One region of the Desulfosporosinus meridiei DSM 13257 genome, then DNA from elsewhere that is predicted to be linked to it. Evidence: riboswitches for the same ligand, from Rfam matches in the RefSeq annotation. Region 1 holds a riboswitch; each other region holds the start of a gene.
The links. Region 1 has a riboswitch for cobalamin ahead of cbiQ (cobalt ECF transporter T component CbiQ). Riboswitches for the same ligand answer to the same signal wherever they lie in the genome.

Region 2: another riboswitch for cobalamin. It lies ahead of DESMER_RS17500 (energy-coupling factor ABC transporter permease); the one in region 1 lies ahead of cbiQ (cobalt ECF transporter T component CbiQ).
Region 3: another riboswitch for cobalamin. It lies ahead of thiC (phosphomethylpyrimidine synthase ThiC); the one in region 1 lies ahead of cbiQ (cobalt ECF transporter T component CbiQ).

The regions. Positions count from the first base shown of each region.
Region 1 is NC_018515.1:513,907-519,666, forward strand. Features, by position in the region: gene DESMER_RS02390 (multiheme c-type cytochrome) at 324-1,592, shown strand; gene DESMER_RS02395 (hypothetical protein) at 1,605-2,423, shown strand; cobalamin riboswitch at 2,629-2,820, shown strand; gene cbiQ (cobalt ECF transporter T component CbiQ) at 3,028-3,894, shown strand; gene DESMER_RS02405 (energy-coupling factor ABC transporter ATP-binding protein) at 3,907-4,737, shown strand; gene DESMER_RS02410 (energy-coupling factor ABC transporter permease) at 4,881-5,633, shown strand; gene DESMER_RS02415 (energy-coupling factor ABC transporter substrate-binding protein) at 5,633-5,760, shown strand, end outside.
Region 2 is NC_018515.1:3,798,681-3,804,440, forward strand. Features, by position in the region: gene DESMER_RS17485 (energy-coupling factor ABC transporter ATP-binding protein) at 1-684, opposite strand, end outside; gene cbiQ (cobalt ECF transporter T component CbiQ) at 689-1,459, opposite strand; gene DESMER_RS17495 (energy-coupling factor ABC transporter substrate-binding protein) at 1,456-1,752, opposite strand; gene DESMER_RS17500 (energy-coupling factor ABC transporter permease) at 1,749-2,540, opposite strand; cobalamin riboswitch at 2,884-3,070, opposite strand; gene DESMER_RS17510 (ribonuclease J) at 3,139-4,803, opposite strand; gene DESMER_RS23240 (DUF1540 domain-containing protein) at 5,169-5,306, shown strand; gene dapA (4-hydroxy-tetrahydrodipicolinate synthase) at 5,517-5,760, opposite strand, start outside.
Region 3 is NC_018515.1:3,614,071-3,619,830, forward strand. Features, by position in the region: gene bzaB (B12 lower ligand biosynthesis ThiC-like protein BzaB) at 1-462, opposite strand, end outside; gene thiC (phosphomethylpyrimidine synthase ThiC) at 482-1,780, opposite strand; cobalamin riboswitch at 1,931-2,120, opposite strand; cobalamin riboswitch at 2,395-2,567, opposite strand; gene DESMER_RS16700 (DNA-3-methyladenine glycosylase) at 2,709-3,296, opposite strand; gene DESMER_RS16705 (formate--tetrahydrofolate ligase) at 3,503-5,173, opposite strand; gene DESMER_RS16710 (MFS transporter) at 5,240-5,760, opposite strand, start outside.

The sequences.
Region 1 (5,760 bases):
TCTTAGGTATCAGTGCAAGTGCGCAAGAGAGGGCTAAGCTGGTAGAAAAAATGCAGCTACCTTCCTAAAGGAAAGTAGTCTGCATTTATTGTTAAATATTTTAGATATACGGAATCAATAGTGATTTCAATCACAGTAAAGTTTTTCAAGTAATACTAAACTAGAAATGATAAGCTAAAAAAATTTTAAGGAAGGTATTCGATTGGTTAAGGCAGTAAAAAATTTTGAGTTTTCTAAAGACTTACTTACATAATTGGACGACATCGGGAAACTTATGGGTTACTGCCCAGAAATCAAAAACAAGGAGGAGATTAAATCAAAAGATGAAGTCAACAACAAAAATGATTGCTCTTTTGGGAATGGGTGCGGTCCTGGCAGGTGTCCTATTATTTATGACTTATCAATATGTTGTTGGACCACAAGGACTAAGTATGAGTATGCCGGCTTTGAGCGTAGTATCCGCCGGCGAGAACAAAGCCTGTGTTGAGTGCCATCAAAAAGACAATCCCGGAATTATCCAGCAATATCATGATAGCGAACACTCCGGCCGGGGAGTTCAATGTCTGGACTGCCATAAAGCGGTGAAAGGTCAAGAATCTTTGACAGAGGAGCATTACGATGTAGCCCTTATCGTCAAACCAACGCCTAATAATTGTGCTCAATGTCATGAGACAGAGGTCAAGGAGTTTGAGGACAGTAATCATTCGGCAAAATCATGGTATGCTGTTCAAGGGTCAGAAAATTTCACTCCAGAGGAACTGGCTAACTATCATTTGCTGGATGCCAATGGCAACCCCCTCAATGGGGGCAAAACTAACCCGGTATTCAATCTGATTGGACAGGATGCTAGTGCACAGTCCTGTGAGGTTTGCCATGGTATTGGTGAAAAGAACAGTGATGGCAGTTTTGGAGATTGCACAAAATGTCACTTAAGACATACTTTTGATGAAGCACAAGCGCGTAAGCCGGAAACCTGTGGTCAATGTCACTTGGGTCCGGATCATCCTCAGATTGAAATCTATAATGAGTCGGCTCATGGAACTTACTACCAAACAAACCAGTCCAAATACAACATGGATGCTCCGTCAGGAACCTTAACTGTCGCTGATTTTCCAGCCCCGACCTGTGCCACCTGTCATATGTCGGCTTTCGGGAGTGTTGAAGGAACCCACGATGTAGGCAAACGTCTCAAATGGTCCCTGGCACCTGAGATTGCTTCCGTTCGTAAAGACGGAGAGGTTCAACAGCAGACCATGAATGGGATCTGTCTGAATTGCCATGCTCAGCCGTTTATTGATGACGTAACCAGTAAAGCAGAAAAAACGATTGCTCTAACCAATCAAAATGTCAAGAAAGGAAAGTCCATTGTCCAAGATCTGCGGGATGCCGGTTTGCTGGGTACAAAATCCTTTGCTGATCCCATGGATTTTGTATATTTTGAGTTATGGCATCACGAAGGCCGTAGAGCGCGGTTTGGAGCAGTTATGGGCGGAGCAGACTACGTAAACTGGCACGGTATTTATGAACAGGAAAAAGCCCTCGTAGAACTCCAATCTGCTGCCGATGACTTAAAAGCGAAAGCAAAGCCCTAGGAGGATTTGAATATGTTTGATCGGTTGATCCGAATAGCTTCTCTTAATAAAACTCCTCTTTTGCTTGGGATGATGGGGATTAACTTTCTGCTGACGGGTGTGGATGTCTTGATTGCCCACTCACAGAACAATTTTTTTCGTTGGGAACTCATTCCCTTAATTTACACCCCACTGGCAGTTCTGGCTATTTTGGTTCTGCTTATTTTTAAATCCAATATCCGGGTTAAGCGAGTCTTTCAACTTGTCATGTGGTTGGGTGTCTTTGTCGGCGTGATAGGGACCGTCTTTCACCTATTTGGAAATGCCACCTTTAGTCGGGAAACTCTGCATCGTCTTTTGGTTGAAGGCTCACCTGTGGCTGCTCCAATTGCCTTTGCCGGAATTTCCTGTTATGCGTTGGTGAGCGAGGGATATCGAGGAACCTCTCGACGTTCAAAACTACTGATTTTGGTGGGCCTTGGCTTTTGGGGTTCCGTAGCAGCAGCATTTTTAGACCATGCTCGTTTAGCTTTTATACCTGGTTACACCTTGATTCCATTAGTAACGGGTTCCCTGGCTGCCATTGCTTGTTTCTATTTAGCCTATTACCAGGCTAACACTACAGAAATATATATATTTTTCTGGATTATGCTTCTTAATCTGTTCGTAGGGATATTGGGCTTGGGATTTCACCTTTTAGGTGATTTGGCGGGAACTCAGGGTATTGTCTGGGCAAGAATGATGTATCGCAACCCTTTACTGGGACCGCTTCTTTTCTCTAATCTTGCCTTCTTAGGCGGCCTTAGCTTGCTGCCGGAACAGACCGTTGCCCATGAAGACAATAGCCTTTAAAGGAAAAGTACTGCTTCTGGTCAACACTGCCAGCAAGTGCGGTTTTACTCTCCAGGTATGAGGGCTTGGAGAGGGTCAAACCGGCTTGGCTGGCAGTTTGATTGTTATTGGGGTTGCGCCAGAGTGGAAAGCCAGAGGACGGAGGCCTTGAAGACTTACCCAATGGTACTATACAAACCTAGTGGTTCGTGTTAGAATATGCACAATTAAATATGTAGGAATGAGTGATTCTTTCCTGAGGGGAAAGAATTGAAAAGGGAAGTCAGTTATGCTGACGCGGCGCCCGCCACTGTGAAAGGGAGTCTACTTACAAATTGTCACTGGGTATTTAATCCTGGGAAGACGTGAGTTGATGAGGATCTTAAGTCAGGAGACCTGCTTGTTCTGAAGTAAAAACTACCTACGGGAGTGTTAGGGGTTGAATTTGCGTTCGTAATTAATACGGGCTGAACCTTTTACCCTTTTATGTGGTAAAGGGCTTTTGTTTTTGTAAGGACATTTTTTCTCTTAGTTTGGTGCCGCTTGTTATTGAATACTAATTTGTTTTGCCACTCATGACAGTTTTGTTAAGACCACTGGTAATAAAAAACGAAGGGGGATATGGATGAACACAATCGTTCTCAAAAGTGAACATTGTAATGGACATACCCATGAGGATGAAATAAAGCATCGTCACCATAAAATCAGGCATAAGCACGGCGAAGGATCTTCCATCGATTTTTATGCTCATGCATCCAAAATCAGACATTGGAATGCTGCTTTTAAAGTATCTCTTTCCTTGCTGACCCTGGTTCTTGCTATTGTATTGAACAATCCCTATGTTTCTCTTGCGGTTATTTTGGCAATGTCCTATTTGACCATCATAGAAGGGGGGCTTTCGCTACAGGCCTATTTGTCTATCTTGATGATTCCAATCTCCTTTATTCTGCTTGGCACTATTACCATTGGCCTTGACTTTTCGACACAACCGCTTGGACAGTATAATCTGTATCTTGGTTTCTTCTATGTCTTTACTTCCCAGGCGAGTCTTAAGATCATGCTGTTTTTGATGCTGAAGGTTTTTGCGGCGATTAGTGCTATGGAAATGATGACCTTATCGACTCCATCCTCCGAGATTATCAGTGTCCTGCAAAGGGCACGTGCGCCGAAGCTTATTGTAGAACTGATGAGTCTTATTTACCGTTACATTTTCATTCTCATCGATGTCAATATCAAAATGAGAAATTCTGCGCATTCTCGTCTTGGCTTCTGTGATATTAAAACTTCCTGGTATACCTTTGGCAAAATTGCCAGTAATATGCTGATTGTTTCATTTAAAAAGGCTGATGCTTATTATGACGCCATGGAAGCCAGATGCTATGATGGAGATCTTATATTTTTGGAAGAGGTTAAAAAAGTAAAAGTATCACAAATGGCCAAGGCAGCAGTATTCATCATTTTTCTAATTCTGCTCTGGAACTTTACACGATAGGAAGGAAAGATAATGGGAGAACCAATCTTAAAAATCAAGGACCTGCATTATACATACGGAAATGGGACTCCCGCATTGAATCGTATTAATGCGGATATCTATGAAGGTGAGAAAATCGCAGTCATTGGCTCCAATGGTGCCGGTAAATCCACATTTTTTCTTAATGCCAACGGAGTCCTTACTCCGGATCGGGGAGAAATTAGCTACCGAGGGGTTATCATTAATAAAAAAAACTTGAAAGAGCTCCGTAAAAATATTGGCATCGTATTTCAGGATGCCGACAATCAGATCATCGCCTCCACAGTGATGGCAGAAGTGGGATTTGGACCGATGAACTTAAAGCTTCCCAAAGAGGAAGTCCTGAGGCGGGTTGAGGAAGCACTGACCTATATGAACATTCAGGATTTTAGGGATCGCCCGCCTCACTATTTGAGCGGCGGAGAAAAGAAGCGTGTCAGCATAGCCGATATCATCGCCATGAAATCAGAGATTATTATTTTTGATGAACCTACGGCGGGACTGGATCCCTTAAATACTCAAATATTGGAAGCGGTTTTGGACAAGATTGGTTCAGAGGGCAAGACAATACTTGTTTCCACCCATGATGTAGATTTTGTCTACAGATGGGCTGAAAGAGCCATTGTCTTCTCTCAAGGGAAAATTATCGCAGACGGGCCACCCTTGAAAATTTTCCAAAACGAAGAGATTTTAAAACAGGCAAATCTTAAACGGCCGACGCTAATGGAAGTCTATGAGCTGCTTGTTGAAAAACATCTGCTTGAAGATACAAAAGCCTATCCCGTAAGTACTCAGGCATTCAAGGAAATGCTTAGAAACATGTAATACCTAAGCATATACAGTTGCCAACGAAGGTGGGATGCTGTCAGCAAGAGCATTTCCTATTACAATTACAAAGGAGGCGAATTAACTCTTTTATTGTAATCAAATTATTTAAAAAAAACACGAAGAAAAACGGAGGAAGCAAAATGAACATCAAAGAAAAGGGATTTTTTATTGGTTTAATAGCTATTTCTTTACTTTTCGGAACACTTCCCACAGCAAACGCTATGCACATCATGGAAGGTTATCTTCCGGTGGGATTTAGTATTGCGTGGGGCGCAATCTGCATCCCATTTTTGGTGATAGGTTATCTGTCAATCAAGAAAACAATCGCTGAGGATCGCAGATCGATTACTTTGCTGGCCATGGCAGGTGCGTTCATTTTCGTACTTTCATCTTTAAAGATTCCGTCAGTAACAGGAAGTTGTTCACATATGACCGGTACCGGCCTTGGGGCAATTTTATTCGGTCCTGCCGCAGTCAGCATCCTAGGTATCATTGTACTACTTTTTCAGGCGATTATGCTGGCGCATGGCGGACTGACCACTCTGGGTGCTAATACGTTTTCTATGGGGATTGCCGGTCCCTTCGTTACTTATGGAATCTACAAATTATGTCAGGCGCTGAAAATCAACAAATATGTTGGCATTTTTCTGGCGGCATCAATCGGCGACTTATTTACCTATTGCGTAACCAGTGCTCAGCTTGCACTTGCCTATCCCTCGGCGACGGGTGGTGTCCTGGCATCCGCACTCAAATTCCTTGCAGTGTTTGCCCCGACACAACTGCCACTGGCCATTATCGAGGGTATTTTAAGTGTTGTTATTATTATGGGTCTTGAAACCTATGCAAAACCGGAATTAAGAAAGATTGGGTTTTTAATCGGAGGTAGTAAGTGATGGAAAAGACTAAAAATAAAGTTGTCATTTTATTAGTTTTAGCTGTATTGATTGCCCTTGTGCCATTTTTTGCCTTAAAGGGTGCCGAATTCGGTGGCTCCGACGATGCAGGAAGTCAGGTGGTTTC
Region 2 (5,760 bases), 1.6 Mb from region 1:
CAGTTCCCCGGGAAATCCATGAGCTAAGATTTCACCACGATACATTATCGCTAACCTATCTGACCAACTGTAGGCTAAATCCACGTCATGTGTTGATAATACAATGGTCTTGCCTTCAGAACTTAGTTTATTCAGAAGTTGTATAAACTCTAAAGAATGACGAGGATCCATCCCTGCAGTTGGTTCGTCAAAAATAATTATTTCCGGTTCCATTGCTAATACTCCTGCGATGGAAACCCGCTTTTTCTGTCCATAACTTAACAAGTGGGTCGGCTTCCCTTCAAGGTCTGTGGTTTCAGTATCTATCAAGGCCTGTCTGACTCTTTTTGTTACTTCCTCTTCGGAAAGTCCCAGATTAAGCGGGCCAAAGGAGATGTCCTGAAATACACTTGCCGAAAACAACTGACTATCTGGGTCTTGAAAGACAATTCCAACTTTCTTGCGCAATTCAATTAAAGCCTTCTTTTTATAAGATATAGGCTGTCCCTGAAACTTGATAGAACCCGCTCTAGGAGTATAGATTCCGTTAAAATGCATAAATAAAGTGGATTTTCCAGCTCCATTGGAGCCCAGAATAGCTAATTTTTCTCCCTTTCGAACTTCTAAATTTACTTTGCGCAAGGCACTTGTGCCATCAGGATAACAATACTCTAAATCAACCGCCTCAAGGATAAGCTCTGACATCAAATTACCTCCAAAGCAAATTCAATAAAACTAAAGGGATTTCAATCCCAACTATAAGAAAATAGTTTTTAACGTTTACTGGATGTTTCTTTGTAAGGACTTTAATCTCCCCAGTGTAACAACGAGCAGCCATAGCGTTATAAAGGTCTTGAGATTTTACAAAGACTTTGCCTAACAGTGCCGAAAACAGCCTGCTCATCGAGCGGAATGAACTCTTAGTGGATACATATCCAGACCGGGAAAGCTGCGCACGACGAATGGTAGTCGCAGTATCGAGAAATACAAAGATAAAGCGATAAATAAGCACCATTAATTCGGTAATGATATCGGGTACTTTCATTTTGTGGAGTAATGTAATAAGCTCGGTCAGTGGAGTCGTTAGTGCCAAAAAGTAAAGACAGGACACTGCTCCTAGTGATCTTAGAAAGAGATTAATAGCTGTGATTAAATCAGGATAACGGATCCCAATAGTTATGCTAGTAAATGTGTGAGCAAACCAGTATCCAGAAGGATCGGTAGAGAGGGAAAATGCAATAGTCAAAACGCTAATTAAGAGAAAAGAAAGAGGAATTGCTAAAAGCTTTGCTAAAAGTCGAGTTGGGATGCCTGCTTTTAGTATAATTCCTCCTGACATTAAAGCCAATACTAATAGAGGGGTAAGCATTGTTTCAGACATAAGACAAATAATCATCGTAAGAATTGCAAAAAGTGACTTTTCTAAAGGATGAATAGTTGCTAGTTTGTTGTTATAAGCGTATGAATCTATAGCTATCACGCTTGATCCCTCTTATTAGCCATCTGTTTACCCTTCGAGTACCCTAGATAATAAAAGACAAATCCACTACCTATTGCTGCCTGCAAGGCAAACAATAAGGATTCAATCTCACCGCTAGGTGGCTCCCATATAGACTCAAACCAAGGAGTGTAATCAGCATTAAGTTCCATAATTGCATCTGAAGCCAGACCGTCTGCACCACCAAACTCTGAACCTCTCGCTATATATAAGGGAAGAACGGCCAATAACACAACAAACAGAAGAATTACCATGTTTTTGGTGAAGAGTTTCATGCCTCTTTTACCCCCCGTTTCCGTTTCATAGAAGATATGGCGTTGCCAGTGAATGCACTTAGAACCTGTAACTCTTTTTGACTATATGCCATGAGAATATTAAACACCATAACTGTGAGTAGTCCTTCACTTATCGCCAAGGGAATCTGAGTGAAGGCAAAAATGCTCATAAACTTAAGTATCGAGGCAGAGACACCTGAAGCTGCAGGAAAAGCTAACCCCAACTGAATTGAAGTAGTAATATAGGTCATCAAATCACCTAAAGTTGCAGCCATAAAAATTGACAACCATTGGGGTGCACCAAGCCTTTTTAAACCTCTGTAAATGCCGTAGGAGACAAACGGACCAACAATTCCCATGGAAAAGGTGTTTGCTCCTAATGTAGTTATTCCTCCATGTGCTAATAATAGCGCCTGAAAAATTAAGACGATCATCCCTAAGACTGACATTGCTGCGGGCCCAAATAAAATAGCGCCTAAGCCTACACCCGTGGGATGAGAGCAGCTGCCAGTAACAGATGGAATCTTCAAGGCAGACAAAACAAAAGCAAAGGCTCCTGCCATCCCAAGCAGCATCTTCAAATTAGGATAGAGTGTAACTGTTTTTTTGATGGATCGTACACCGGCAAGAACAAAGGGAATCATAACTATCCACCAGAAAGCCGCCCAATTAAAGGGTAAAAACCCTTCCATGATGTGCATCGCATAGACATTATTAGGGAAAAGCATATATATCGACATAACATAAGCTACCAACAACCCAATATGCTTTGTTTTTCGTATACTCATAGTTTTAACACTCCTTTTCACGTTAAAACGTAAAAACTCTCTGTAGTTTCTAATAAATCAAAAACAAGGTCTTCTGATATCTTCACCCCTCCTCAACTAAAAAAATAAAGAGACAACCTTACTTTACTCTCTCTGATAGACAGTAAAGTAACGGTTATCTCGGACGGTGCGTTCTCTTCCGCTTTCAAGTCGCATTCGCATGTTTGAAAGCAGATCCCGCTTGAACAAGACACTAACCTGCAGGTAGTTTCCCTCGAGAAACTATATGTACGATAAAAATAATCAAAGCCCCCCAAGAATGGAGGGCTGAATTAACAAAATCCCTGCCACCCATCCATCGTGAGTTAAAGCATTCAAGCAATCAGGTCTCCTGGCTAAGGTTCCTCGTTCTATGCCTCCTTCCCAAGTTTCCTCAGTGGATATGGCAAAGAACTCCCCGTTACAGTGGCGGGACCGCGCCGGAATCACACCGGCTTCCCTGTTTTTTGATTTTTCAGCAAAGAAAAATCATTTGCTCGAAATATTTGATTATTATAAATTTAACACGAATGATCTTTAACGTCAAGTAAGATTTAAAAAGACTTTGTCAACTTGCTACCTATTCTACTTCTTGAATAATTGGCAAGATCACAGGTCTGCGGCGAGTTTTTTCGTAGAAATGCTTACTTAAAGTATCTCTAATCTGGTTCTTGAAGACAGCCCATTCAGTAACCCTGTTTTCCCTGCAACGAGCCATGGTTTGTTTAACTTTTTGTTTGGCTTCATCTAACATGGTTTCGGACTCCCGAACATACACAAATCCACGGGTTACAACATCGGGTCCCGATACTATAGCGCCGCTGGCACGACTTATAGTCATGACGACAATAAGAATACCGTCTTGGGAAAGCTGTTTGCGATCTCGCAATACAATATTCCCCACATCTCCGATACCCAACCCGTCGATTAAGACTTTACCAGCCATGACTTTGCTGCCTAATGCCGCCCCATGCCGAGTAAATTCAACTACGCCGCCGTTTTCAGTAATGAAAATATTTTCTCTGGGAATGCCCAGCTGTTCTGCTAATTGGGCATGTTTGATTAACATGCGATACTCTCCGTGCACAGGCATAAAATACTGCGGGCGAACCATGCTCAGCATTAGTTTCTGCTCTTCTTGGCTTGCATGACCCGAGACATGCATACCTTCAGCCGATTCGTAAATCACATTAGCACCCAGTTTGAACAATTGGTCAACAGTCTTAGCAACTGATTTCTCGTTACCCGGAATAGGGCTCGCTGAAATGATTACAGTATCCCCGGGTTGAATCGCGACATGCCGATGATCATGGTTAGCCATTCGAGTCAAAGCAGACATCGGCTCTCCTTGGCTTCCTGTTGTTAAAATACAAGCCTGATTCCCCGGTAAGCCAATAATCTCATCAATATCAATTAGGGTTCCTTCCGGGATATCCAGATACCCTAGTTCTTCAGCAATTCCAACAATATTAACCATGCTTCTTCCCACCACTGCTACTTTTCGGTTTGTGTTTACAGCAGCAGTAATCGCTTGTTGGAGTCGATAAACGTTCGATGCAAAGCTAGCTAAAATAACACGATCTTTGGCATTCCGGAAGGCTTCATCAATCATTTCTCCGACATGACTTTCAGATGGAGTAAATCCAGCTCTTTCAACATTAGTACTGTCAGACAGTAAGCATAGAACTCCCTTGTCCCCCAGCTCTGAAAATTTATGAATGTCTAGTATCTCACCTGACACAGGGGTATGATCCAGCTTAAAATCTCCTGTCACAACAACAGTTCCTAATGGGGAATGGATAGCAATCGAAACCGAATCCGGTATGCTGTGATTTACACGAATAAACTCAATTCGGAAAACTCCAAGCTTTATTACATCACGGGGCTGAACAACGGTAGCCTGTATATTGCTAAGGTTGTTTTCTTTCATCTTGGATTGAATAATACCTAAAGTCAAACGTGTTCCAAATACCGGCACATCCACATCTCTTAAAAGATAAGGCAATGCACCAATATGATCTTCGTGCCCATGGGTTAATAAGATCCCAAGCAGCATTTCTTTGTGCTCAATTAAGTATGTGTAGTCTGGTATTACAATGTCTATTCCGAGCATGTCTTCATCCGGAAACGCTAATCCTGCATCAACTAGCACCATTTGGTTGTCATAGCGGATCACTGTCATATTTTTTCCAATTTCACCAAGTCCACCTAATGGGATAATCTGCAATTTATGCTCTTTTGGCAATCAAACCACCTCCTATTTTGTGTTTCTTTATATCTCATGTGCCCAAAAAGCTAACGGGATTCTCCCGGTTTCTTAGCAGCCCAAAATTTAAGCAACAAAAAAGACGCGAAATAACAAAACGAACACAATGACGCCCAGTGTTCGCCAATACTTCGATAATCATCTATGAAACTAGCCGCACAATAAAGATAATATATTATAGCGCGAAAACCGAAGGCTTGCAAGTTCGATCATCATCTCCTAAAATTCCTTAATTGCTCAATTCTGACATGATCCGTGTATTAAAAACCAAGATTCGGGAACGATATTTTAAGAGCATATTACTTCATAAACTTTCTGACTAGTAATAGAAAGGTGGAATAGTCATGACCAATGTTGTTTGTAGTGCAATCAAATGTCATCATAATGAGGATGGCCATTGTCAACTCGAGACATTAAGTGTAACCTCCAGCTTAATGGATCGTGAAGCAGAGTGTGCTTTTTATGAACCCGGAGATAAATAACCCCTTTTCTTCTAACCTAAACTTATCTCTCTCATTAAGTCATCACCTTTGATTGGTGATGACTTATTCCGATGACTCAGAATACTTATATTAAGCTCAGAAAGCTAATAAACCCCTGCTTGCAGAGGTTTATTAGCTTTCTGAGCTTAATACTTAAAGGTGCTACCCAAATACACCTTTTTATTTTACAACAAAGTAGTTTATAGAACTTTAGACCACTGTATTTCCAGGCATATCAGAAGCGACCTTCAATTCTAATGTCTCTACCTGTCTCCTATTATCGATTCGGGATTTTTTTGTAATTTTTAAGAGCTCCTCAAGAAATTTTAGTTCCTCTAGTGTAGCCTCAACAAGCGGTAATCGGACTCCCCCGGCTTTAATGCCAATCATGTTCATGAGCGCCTTAATCGGAACAGGATTTGAAGTGACAAATATTCCTTTGAATACTGGGTAA
Region 3 (5,760 bases), 1.8 Mb from region 1:
CGCCGCTTGTCGTTCAATTACCTCGAAAATATCCTCCTCTCTCATACTGACAACACTGCCGTATTTCTCAATGGCCTCGATCCCTGCCTGGTAAATCATGGTGCTCCCCATGGCTACATGAGCCAGGGACAAGGACTGCTTCCTCATGCCGTCGATGTCTTTTCCCGTACTTAAATCCATAAAGCTGTCGCAGCCGGCTTCTTCCGCAATGGCCAGCTTGCGGGCTTCCATTTCCATGTCGTCGCGATCGCTGGAGGTGCCAATCAGGGCGTTAACCTTAATCCGCAAACCTGCCCCGATCCCACAGTATTTAAATTCCTTGCGGTTTTTGTTTCTGGGAATGACGATTCTCCCTTCGGCAACTCCCTGCCGGATAAATTCCGCCTCAAGATTCTCATCAGTCGCCACAGCTTCCATTTCCTCGGTAATGATCCCGGCCCGGGCTTTTAAAACCTGTGTCATATTAACCACCTTTCCTTTCTTAACAGCTATGCTTAGTTGTGTTCAGATACTTGGCGACAATTTCCATTGCACAATACTTCCCGCACATGGCGCAAGCCGTAGATTCCCCGTTGTTGCGGGTTTTCCTGATCTCTGCCGCTCTGGGCGGATCAATGGCCAGTTCTAATTGTCTTTTCCAGTCCAGTTGCTTGCGGGCCAGAGACATTTCCAAATCCCATTGCCAGGCTTCTTTCCTCCCTTTGGCCAGGTCGCCGACATGGGCAGCGATCCGGGCGGCTATGACTCCCTCCCGCACCTGATCAGCACTGGGTACGCCGATATGTTCAGCCGGGGTGACATAACAAAGAAATTCCGCCCCTGCCCAGGCACTGAGTGCTCCTCCTATTGCAGCATTAATATGGTCGTAACCGGCGGCAATATCCGTCAGCAATGGACCGAAGACAAAGTAAGGGGCTCCCTGACAAAGGCTCTTTTGCAATGTAACCGTGGCCTTCACATGCTCAAGAGGCATATGCCCGGGCCCTTTAATCATAATTTGGACCCCCGCTGCCCTAGCCCGTCTGACCAGTTCCCCCAAGATAACCAATTCTTGAACTTGGGCTCCATCCAGGGAATCAGCCAGACACCCCGGCCTCATCCCATCAGCCAGGCTGAGAGTAACATTATATTTCCGGGCAATTGCCAAGACCCGGTCATATTGTTGATAAAGAGGATTTTCACATTCATTGGCGATCATCCAACCGATTAAATGAGCACCTCCGTAACTTACCAGAGGATCAAGGCGGCTTTCTCTCTTGGCTCGTTCTACAACATCCATAGTCGTTGCACAGTGTAAAGCCAAGAAGTCAACACCATCTGCCGCATGCCGTTCAATAACCTCAAACATTTCCTCTGCTGTCATTTTCACCGTGGAACCGTACTTTTTCCCAGCTTCAGCGATTGCCTGATAAACAGGGAGTGTGCCAACGGGTACGGAAGCAGAATTCAGGGTTTCCAGGCGCATGGCATCAATATCCCCGCTGACGCTCAGATCCATGAGAGCATCTGTACCTGCCGCCAAGGCTGTTTTGACCTTGCTGATTTCTTCAGCAAGGGAAGCTTCACTGCCGTAAAGACCGATACTGGCACTAACCTTTGTCCTCAGCCCCTTGCCGATACCTACAGGCATAATATTTTTGTGGTTGATATTACCGGGGATGACAATTGCACCTGCTGCAACTCCCTGCCTGATAAATTCCGGGGAGACTTTCTCCCGGGCTGCCACCTGCTCCATTTCAGAAGTAATTGTTCCTTCCAAGGCCCTTGTTAATAAACTCATCATTATCCTCCTTTGAACCTTTCATTGCTCAAAATAACCCCTATTAATAAGTCGTTATTTGCCTACCCTCCCTTTTTAAAATAAAAAAGTCCACACCTTAATTAGATGTGAACATTTCCACCGTTCCCGTCTTGCTGCCTTTATAAAGAACAGCTGGCAACAATTCAGGCAGGTCTCCTGACTTCCGGCGTAACGTCCGTGTCTCCCTTCCCGCCTGCTTTGCCTATCGGACAACAAGCGGTGGCTATGAGATGGACTACCGGTTACAGTGGCGGGACCGTCCGGGACTTACACCCGATTCCCTATTCTCCCTCGCGGGCACCTGAACGTTATCATATTTACTTAGAGTCACTTTTTAACCGGTTTCCTGTCCCCGCTGCTGCAGTGCGTTGAGACCAGAGTAAGCTTTCAGTGACACATTGTTTTCCGGTGCATAAATCCCAATACCCCGCATTCATCTCGGGGTTTATCATGCAACTCCCAAGGGTACATCTTCCTCTCCTCCTTAGAAATTAATAACCTTAGGCTATTTTTTAAAGCAAAAAAACCCGCAACTCAATAGAGCGCGGATTTTTCCATCATCCTCACCTAAACCGGCTTAATACGCGAAGCCGATGCTAAGTATTTTACAGGCAGGTCTCCTGACTCAGGCTCACAGCTTCCTTGCCTCCTTCCTCCTTACAGAGTGGTCATGGCCAAAGCTCCCCTTTACAGTGGCGGGTCCGTCCGGGACTTTCACCCGGTTCCCTATTCTCCCTCATTGGGCACCTGTAAAATTATGTTTATTTACTAATGATCATACTTAAGAAAACCGAGGATGTCAAGATACCTTTTAGATCAGGGCCCTCTGATCTTGTCAAACTTGAATCCATTCAACCATAAGGGCCTGCACTGAGAGAAATCCACCGACCTCTCCAGCTATTGTCCCTTATCTAGATACAAAGGGATTGCCCTCTACCCAAAAACGCCAGGGATAGTGTACGGCTTCTCTGCTGTTATTAATACCTATTCTTGGACCTACGGCAATGGACCCGACTTCCTTTCCTTCTGCGATAAACAGTGGATACTCAAACATCCCTCTCCCGTAATCTTCCTTAACTATCCCTAGAGATTTGGTTAACTTTCCCGGTCCATTGGTTAACTCCAGTTCTTTTTTTACGTTTCCCCGGCGTTGATACATCAGATCAAATCCGGAACAGGGCTCCAGGGCTCTGATTAACACCGCCTCCGGGTGCCCGATTTCTCCACTGACTACATTCATAAGACAATGGGTATGCATAACATAAGTATAGGCATACCCAGGTGGGCCAAACATTACTTCAGTTCTTTTAGTCCTTCGGTTGCCATAACTATGAGCCGCCCGATCTTCCGGTCCAATGTAGGCTTCAGTTTCTACAATCCATCCCGACGCTGTGCCAAACTCTGTTTCCTTCACTAGCAATTTCCCCAACAAAGCAGGAGCTAAGTTAAGGGTAGGTTGTTGAAAAAAAGCATAGTCTATCGGTTGAAATGTCATAACTCTATCTCCTTATTCCGAACTTCCAGTAGTAGGGGAATACTCATGTTTCTGATATTACCCTAGCGTCATTGTACACTTATTTTCCCTTAGTTATTCTTTAATTGTTTTTATGCAGGGACATTTTAAAGACCGCCGAATTCCTTGTGTCCAAGGATTCGCGCGGTCTTTCCACTTTCTATCTATAGTCAGGAATGAACCTAGGATTAGAACAACCCTGTAATTGTTCCCTCCGCATCAATATCCATTCTCGTGGCAGCCGGTCGTTTTGGTAATCCCGGCATGGTCATAATCGTACCTGTAACTGCCACCAGGAACCCGGCACCGGCGGAAAGACGCAATTCCCGAACTGTGATGGTAAAACCTGTCGGTCTGCCTAAGCGAGTGGGATCGTCAGTAAAAGAATACTGAGTCTTAGCCATGCAAATCGGTAAATTACCATAACCCATCTCCACATATTTCTTCATAGAAGCTTGAGCAGCTTTATCGAAGATAACTCCATCTGCTCCATAAATATCTTTGGCTATTTTCTCGATTTTCTCTTCAATGGACAAATCCAATTCATAGAGCACCTTAAATTTAGCTTCTTCCCGTTGGAGCACGGAGAGGACCGTTTCAGCAAGCTCAACGCCTCCTTCTCCACCGCGCATAAACACTTCGGAAAGGGCAACTTCTGCACCTAACTCCTGGCATCTTTCGCGAACTAGGTTTAGTTCAGCTTCCGAATCCGTTGGGAATCTATTGATAGCCACAACCGCCGGTACACCGAATTTCGCCATGTTTTCAATGTGTTTTTCCAGATTGACTACCCCCCGTGCCAAGGCTCCCAAGTCTTCTGTACCTAATTGATCTTTAGCCAGGCCGCCGTTCATCTTTAAGGCCCGAACAGTTGCCACAATGACAACAGCCTCAGGTTTCAATCCACCATAACGGCATTTCAGATCAAAAAACTTTTCTGCCCCTAGGTCTGCTCCAAAACCGGCTTCTGTCACCAGATAATCTGCCAGTTTCAGACCAAGTTTTGTGGCCATGATGCTGTTACACCCGTGGGCGATATTGGCAAATGGTCCGCCATGAATAAAGACAGGAGTGTTTTCTAAAGTCTGGACAAGATTTGGTTTAATTGCGTCCTTCATGAGAAGGGCCATGGCGCCTTCCGCTTCTAAATCATGAGCGGTTACAGGTTCTCCTTCATAGGTATAAGCAACGACAATCTTGCCAAATCGTTCTTTGAGATCCATAAGGTCCTTTGCTAAGCAAAGAATGGCCATGACCTCCGAGGCTACAGTAATGTCATACCCACTTTCACGGGGTACTCCTTCCATCTTGCCCCCTAAGCCCATGACAATTTTACGTAAGGCGCGGTCATTCATATCCACAACACGTCGGAAAACCACTTGTCGCGGATCAATATTTAAAGGATTTCCTTGTTGAATACTGTTGTCCAGCATGGCTGCTAAGAGACTATGGGCTGAAGTAATGGCATGAAAATCTCCTGTGAAATGGAGATTTATATCTTCCATAGGCACGACTTGAGCATATCCGCCCCCCGCCGCTCCGCCTTTAACACCGAAACACGGACCAAGAGATGGTTCACGTACCGCAATCATAGCCTTCTTGCCCATTTTGGAGAGTGCTTGCCCTAATCCTACAGTGGTTGTCGTTTTACCTTCTCCGGCAGGGGTTGGATTAATTGCGGTAACTAGGATGAGCTTGCCATCGGGCTTATCTTTTAAGCGATTCCACACACTTAAATTAATTTTGGCTTTGTACTTGCCATATAACTCTACCTCATCATCTTTTAAGTCAAGGTTTTTGGCAATCTCCAGGATTGGTTTCATTACTGCTGCTTGGGCGATTTCGATGTCACTTTTCATGTTGCATTCTCCTATTCTTGCTTAATTATTTTCATTCAGATACCAACACACCGGGATAGACCTTATTTACTCCTTTTTACTCGCGAGTTTTGTACTTACTCCCATAATCATGATGCAGCTGATTCCCATTAAGACCCCGTCTAAAATTAAGGGAGTTCCCCAACTTCCTGTACTATCTCGAATTGCTCCCGAAATCACTGGCGATAATACCGCTCCAATTTCCGAGACAAGATTCAGCATGCCAAAAGCAGCTCCCCGCAAATGAACTGGGGCAATTTCTGAAGTAAGGGCGTGAGCAACTGCTTGCAAAGCAAAAAAGATTAAACCTGAAGTAAAGAGAATAACCGATTGGACAACCATATCATTTCTTCCGGACATGACATAGGCTGCAAATACAAAGATAAACACCGTCAAAAGAGCTTCCATACCGATCAAGACATTGCGGCGGCCATTGGGTTTATGGGCTACCATATCGGAAATCTTTCCCCCTAAAGGAAAACCGATGACTCCAGCGATAGCGTTAAAGGAGATAACCAAGAGGGCAGATGCCAGAGTACCGCCGCCAAAATCTTTGATTACAGCTCCTC